Regions from separate parts of the Thauera chlorobenzoica genome, predicted to be linked through region 2. Evidence: predicted binding sites of a transcription regulator. Region 2 holds the regulator's gene; the other holds the start of a gene.
What was found. Region 2 encodes HrcA, which represses chaperone genes, less so after heat shock. Its sites were predicted from a motif close to TNTTAGCACTCNNNGNCNNNGAGTGCTAANA; they were not measured.

Region 1 (3,411 bases), 1.6 Mb from region 2:
AAGCTTCGTCACCGGCGTTGGCAACGATCTCGCGCAGCGGCTGCTCCATCGCGCGCAGCACGATCTTGATCCCGGCGTCCTGGTCGTGGTTGTCGCCCTTGAGGCCGGCGAGGTTGGCGCGGGCACGCAGCAGGGCGACGCCGCCGCCGGGGACAATGCCTTCTTCCACCGCGGCACGGGTGGCGTGCAGGGCGTCCTCGACGCGGGCCTTCTTCTCCTTCATTTCGACTTCGGTCGCAGCACCGACCTTGATCACCGCCACGCCGCCGGCGAGCTTGGCCACGCGCTCCTGCAGCTTCTCGCGGTCGTAGTCGGAAGTCACTTCCTCGATCTGCACCCGGATCTGCTTGACCCGCGCCTCGATACGCTCGGCTTCGCCGGCGCCGTCGATGATGATGGTGTTTTCCTTGCCGATCTCGATGCGCTTGGCCTGGCCCAGGTCTTCCAGGGTGGCCTTTTCCAGGGTCAGGCCGACTTCTTCGGCGATGACCTGGCCGCCGGTGAGGATGGCGATGTCTTCGAGCATGGCCTTGCGGCGGTCGCCAAAGCCCGGGGCCTTGACCGCGCAGGTCTTGAGGATGCCGCGGATGTTGTTCACCACCAGGGTGGCGAGCGCTTCGCCGTCGACGTCCTCGGCGATGATCAGCAGCGGACGGCCGGACTTGGCGACTTGCTCGAGCACCGGCAGCAGATCGCGGATGTTCGAGATCTTCTTGTCGAACAACAGGACGAACGGGTTCTCGAGGATCGCGACCTGCTTGTCCGGGTTGTTGATGAAGTAGGGCGACAGGTAGCCGCGGTCGAACTGCATGCCTTCGACGACGTCGAGCTCATTGTTCAGCGACTTGCCGTCTTCGACGGTGATCACGCCTTCCTTGCCGACCTTGTCCATCGCGTTGGCGATGATGTCGCCGATGTCGGCGTCGGAGTTGGCCGAGATCGAGCCGACCTGGGCGATTTCCTTGTTCGTCGAGCAGGGCTTGGACAGATTCTTCAGCTCTTCGATGGTGGCGATCACGGCCTTGTCGATGCCGCGCTTCAGATCCATCGGGTTCATCCCGGCGGCGACGAACTTCATGCCTTCACGCACGATCGACTGGGCCAGCACGGTCGCGGTGGTGGTACCGTCACCGGCGATGTCAGAGGTCTTGGAGGCGACTTCCTTGACCATCTGCGCGCCCATGTTCTCGAACTTGTCCTTGAGTTCGATTTCCTTGGCGACGGAGACACCGTCCTTGGTCACGGTCGGGCCGCCGAAGGAGCGCTCGAGCACGACGTTGCGGCCCTTCGGGCCGAGGGTCACCTTGACCGCGTTGGCGAGGATGTTGACACCGGCGACCATGCGTTCGCGGGCGGAATCACCAAACTTGACTTCTTTAGCTGCCATTCTTCAGAACTCCTAAAATATTTCCTGTGCATCTGCGCCTGGGCGCCGATGCGCTACCGGGGCGAACCGAATGCGGGAGGTTCAGGCCTCGACCACACCCATGATGTCCTCTTCGCGCATGACGAGGAGCTCTTCACCCTCGACCTTCACGGTCTGGCCGGCGTACTTGCCGAACAGCACCTTGTCGCCCACCTTGACGGCCATCGGACGGACCTTGCCGTCGTCGAGGATCTTGCCGTTGCCGACCGCCAGCACTTCGCCCTGGTCGGGTTTTTCGCCGGCGGAATCGGGGATCACGATACCGCTGGCGGTCTTGCGTTCGGCTTCCAGACGCTTGACGATCACGCGATCGTGCAGGGGACGAATTTTCATCGAGTTCTCTCCTTGTTCGGATTCAATCATGTGATTAAGTGCGGGATTTTCTCCCGCATGAAACTTTCGCAGCCGGCGTGCAGCGCATACAGCCAGCACTGTTAGCACTCACTGCCAACGAGTGCTAATAATAGGGACGCCCCCGGGGGATTTCAAGGGGCTGCCTACGATTCACCCACATCGGCCACCGGACTGGCCCGCACTAGCCCCAGGCGTTATGCTGCGGGCAACGAACTGCGGAGGTTACGCCGATGAGCCCAGTGCCCGCGCTACCGTCCGAGCGCCTTCACACCGCCTGCGACCCTTCCACCTTCGGCGTTGCCAGCACCGCCGAGCTGAGCGACACCGATACCAGCCAGCTGCATCCGCGCGCCGTCGAGGCGGTCCGCCTTGCCCTCGACATCCGGGATGGCGGTTACAACCTCTTCGTCCTCGGCGAGGCCGGCAGCGGGCGCCACGCGCTGATCAGCCACCTCCTCGCCGCCGAGCGCGGGCACGGTCCAGCCGCGGCCGACTGGTGCTACGTGTGGAACTTCAGCCACCCCTCGCGACCATCCATCCTGCGCCTGCCCTGCGGGCGCGGAGCGGGTTTCCGCGATCACATGCAGCGTTTCGTCGAAGAGCTGATCCCGGCGATCGGCGCGGTGTTCGAAAGCGACGACTACCGCGCCCGCATCGGCGCACTGCAGGAAGAGGCCAAGCAGCGCGAGGAGGAGGCACTGCGCGCCCTCGGTGACGAGGCCCGGCGGCTCGGCGTGGCGCTGCTGCGCACTCCGCACGGCTTCGCCTTCATGCCGATGAAAGGCGAGGACGACACCCTCAGCAAGGAGGAATTTGACCAGCTGCCCGAAGCCCGCCAGCAGGAGCTGGGCGAGCACATCAAGGTGCTGCGCGATCGGATGCAGCAGCTGATGAGCGAATTCCCGCGCTGGCGCCGGGAGCTGCAGAAGCAGGTGCGCGAGGCCGGCCAGGACGCGCTCGGCACCACCGTCGGCCACATGATCGACGAGCTCAAGGCGCGGCATGCCGACCTTCCGGCGGTACTCGAACACCTCGACGCGGTACACCGCGACGTCATCGCCAGCGGCGAATCCCTGCGCGCCGCTCCGCATGCCGACGAAGACAGCGAGGGCGTGACCTATTCGGGCACGATCTCGGTGCAGCGCTACCAGGTCAACCTGCTGGTCGAAAACCCCGCCACCGGCGCCCGCCCGCTGGTCTATGAGGACCATCCGACGCTGCAGAACCTGGTCGGACGCATCGACCACGTCGTGCACATGGGCACCCTGGTCAGCAACTTCACCCTGATCCGCGCCGGCGCCCTGCACCGCGCCAACGGCGGCTTCCTGGTGCTGGACGCACTCAAGCTGCTGTCCCAGCCCTACGCCTGGGAGGGGCTCAAGCGCGCACTGATGGCCGACAAGGTGCGCATCGAATCACTCGCCGAACTGGTCGGGGTCACCGGCACGGTGCAGCTCGAACCCGAACCGGTGCCACTCGAACTGAAGATCGTGCTGGTCGGCGAGCGCATGCTCTACTACCTGCTGTCACAGCTCGATCCGGAGTTCCCGGCGTTGTTCAAGATCAACGCCGACCTCGACAGCGAGATCGAGCGCACCGCCGAGAGCAGCGCCCGCTATGCCCGCCTGATC
Region 2 (3,411 bases):
GGCACATCACATCGACCCGGCCCATGCCCTGTGCGGCCAAGGTCTCGAGCGTCGGCTGGGTGTAGGGTTCGAGCCACCGGGCCTTGCCGAAGCGGGACTGGAAGCAGACCAGGACGCGGTCGGGTTCGAATCCGAGCGCTTCGGAGACGAGGCGGGCGGTGGTCCGGCATTCGCAATGGTAAGGGTCACCCAGTTCGAGGGTGCGTCGCGGCACGCCGTGAAAGCTCAGCACCAGGCGGTCGGGGTGGCCGTGGGCGGCCCAGTGCCGGCGCACGTTGCCGGCGAGCGCGGCGATGTAGCCGGGATGGTCGTGGAAGTCGCGCACCAGGCGCAGCTCGGGCGGGTTGCGCCAGTGCTGCAGGCAGTGCGCGACCTCGTCGAACACGGTGGCGGTGGTGCTGGCCGAAAATTGCGGGTACAGCGGCAGCACCAGGATGCGGGTGCAGCCGCGGGCGCGCATCGCGTTCAGGGTGGCCGGGATCGAGGGCGCGCCGTAACGCATCGCGTAGCGGATATCGAGCCCGTCGTGGCCTGCACCGGCGAGGTGTTCGGCAAGCAGCCCGGTCTGGCGCAGCGTGTGCACCAGCAGCGGCGAGCCTTCATCGGTCCAGATGCTGGCGTATTTTTTTGCGGAGGCCGCCGGGCGGGTGTTGAGGATGATGCCGTTGAGGATCGGCCACCACAGCAGGCGCGGGATTTCCACGACGCGCGGGTCGGACAGGAACTGCTTCAGGTAAGGGCGCACGGCGGCCGGGGTAGGCGCTGCGGGGGTGCCCAGGTTGACCAGCAGCACGCCGGTGCGCGGCGCGGTGCCGTGGGTGAAGGAAGGCTCCAGCCAGTAGCGGGACATGGGGATCCTGGTTCGCGAGGCCGGCACCGCGCCGGCCGCGGCGATGTTCAATGATTGGAGGACAGCGCGTTCGACAGCAGCCGCGCGGTGATATCGACGATCGGAATCACCCGGTCGTAGGCCATGCGCGTGGGGCCGATGACGCCGACCGAGCCCACGACCTGGCCGTCGACTTCGTAGGGTGCGGTAACCACGCTGCAGCCGTCGAGCGGGGCGAGCCCCGATTCGCCGCCGATGAAGATCTGCACGCCTTCGGCCTTGTTCGAGAGTTCGAGCAGCTGCATCAGGCTGGTGCGCTGCTCGAAAAGCTCGAACAGCTCGCGCAGGCGGGTCATGTTGGAGGACAGGTCCTCGATCCCCAGGAGGTTGGTTTCGCCCGAAATGACATAGCTGGTGGCGCTTTCTTCCGCGGCCTGGGTGCCGGCATCCACGGTCGCCGACATCAGCTCGGTCATGTCGCTGCGCAACTGGCGCAGCTCGTCGGTGAGGCCGTGGCGGATCTCGTCGAAGGAGCGGCCGGCGAAGTGCTCGTTGAGGTAGGCGGCGGCGTTGCCGAGTTCTCCCGCGGTGTAGGCGCGGCGGGTGAGCAGGATGCGGTTCTGTACGTCCCCCGCGGTGGTCACGATGATCAGCAGGATGCGGTTTTCGGCCAGGCTGATGAACTCGAACTGGCGGATGCGGGCGACGTCCTTGCGCGGCGCGACGACCACGCCGGCGAAGCGGGTGAGGTCGGACAGCAGATGGGAGGCGGAGCTGAGCACGCGCTGAGGCTGGTCGGGCAGGAGCTGGCCTTCGAGTGCGCGGACGCGGGCGTTTCCCAGCGGCTGTACGGTGAGCAGCGCATCGACGAAGAAGCGGTAGCCGCGCGCGGTGGGAATGCGACCGGCCGAAGTGTGCGGGCTGGCGATGAAACCCATGTCTTCCAGATCGCTCATCACGTTGCGCACCGTCGCCGGCGACAGTTCGAGCCCGGAATAGCGCGATAGCGCACGCGAGCCGACGGGCTGTCCATCCGCGATATAGCGTTCGATCAGGGTTTTCAGCAGGATTTGGGCGCGGGGGTCGAGCGAATTCATGGTGGAGATCGAATAGTGTCTCGATTCTAACAGCCTGTCGCGAAGCGTTGAAAAACTGTGAGACCCGCCTGCCGCTGGTGCATCGTCGGTGCGCCAGTCTGCTACCCGGATGTGGTTTAATCCGGCCCCATGAGCACGAATTTCCGCACGCTTGCCCTCATCGGCAAATATCAGAGCCCCGACGTCGCGGAGTCGGTGCTGACGATCGCCCGCTTCCTGCGCGAGCGCGGCCTGCTGGTGTGGATCGAGCAGGGTACGGCGAGTTCCATCGGTGGCGCCGGTGATTTCGCGGCGGCGAGCTATGAGTGCATCGCCGCGGAGGCCGATCTCGCGGTGGTGGTCGGCGGCGATGGCACGATGCTGAACACCGCCCGCCGCCTGGTCGAGCACGCCGTGCCGCTGGTAGGCATCAACCTCGGGCGATTGGGCTTCCTGACCGATATCGCACGCAGCGATGCGCTCGCGCGCCTGGATGAGATCGTCGCCGGCCGTTACACCGAAGAAGTCCGGTTCATGCTCGACGCCGAAGTGCTGCGCGGCGGCGTGCGCGTATTTCACACCCTCGCGCTCAACGATGTCGTCGTGAACAAGGGCGAGCTCGGGCGCATGATCGAATTCGAGCTCTCCGTAAATGGTGAATTCGTGTACACCCAGCGTTCGGACGGCATGATCGTGAGCTCTCCGACCGGTTCGACCGCCTACGCGCTGTCATCGAACGGACCGATCCTGCACCCGAGCGTGGGCGGCATCGCGCTCGTGCCCCTGTGCCCGCACGCACTCACCGCCCGCCCGATCACCCTGCCCGATTCGTGCCGCATCGATATCGTGCTGCTCCCGCCGCAGGATGCCAGGGTGCATTTCGACGGCCAGGCCCGCTTCGATTTGCGCGCCGGAGACTGCGTGCGGGTGAGCCGTTCGCCGCATTCGCTGCGTCTGCTGCACCCCGAGGGCTACAGCTACTTCGCGATGCTGCGCGAAAAGCTGCACTGGAGCGCCGAGCCCAGACATAACTGATGAGTGCCCTCCTGCTGCGGAGCACCGGGCACCTTTTTCCCGCCTGTTCACGCCGCCCGTAATTCAATGACCTCCCGCTCCGTCCCGCCCTCGCCATGTTGCGCAGCCTGACCATCCGTGACTTCGTCATCGTCGACCGACTCGAGCTCGAATTCGGCACCGGCTTCGGTGCGCTGACCGGCGAGACCGGCGCCGGAAAGTCGATTCTGCTCGATGCGCTGGGGCTGGCGCTCGGTGGCCGCGGCGACGCGACCATGGTGCGCACCGGGCGTGAGCGCGCCGAGGTGGCCGCGGAGTTCGACCTGCCCGATGCCGACGCTTTTGCGCGCTGGCTGCAGGAGCAGGCGCTGAACGCCGACGAGGGGGGGCTGATCCTGCGCCGCACGATCGATGCCGGCGGGCGCAGCCGGGCGTGGATCAATGGCAGCACGGTGACGCTGGCGCAGTTGCGTGCGGCCGGCGAGTGGCTCG

Region 1: the regulator HrcA is predicted to act here: its motif matches at 1,859-1,889, upstream of groES (co-chaperone GroES).

The regions. Positions count from the first base shown of each region.
Region 1 covers NZ_CP018839.1:1,061,898-1,065,308, reverse strand. The annotation lists gene groL (chaperonin GroEL) at 1-1,387, opposite strand, end outside; gene groES (co-chaperone GroES) at 1,469-1,759, opposite strand; gene Tchl_RS05060 (Lon protease family protein) at 2,011-3,411, shown strand, end outside.
Region 2 covers NZ_CP018839.1:3,194,923-3,198,333, reverse strand. The annotation lists gene hemH (ferrochelatase) at 1-850, opposite strand, end outside; gene hrcA (heat-inducible transcriptional repressor HrcA) at 898-1,926, opposite strand; gene Tchl_RS14885 (NAD kinase) at 2,056-2,940, shown strand; gene recN (DNA repair protein RecN) at 3,036-3,411, shown strand, end outside.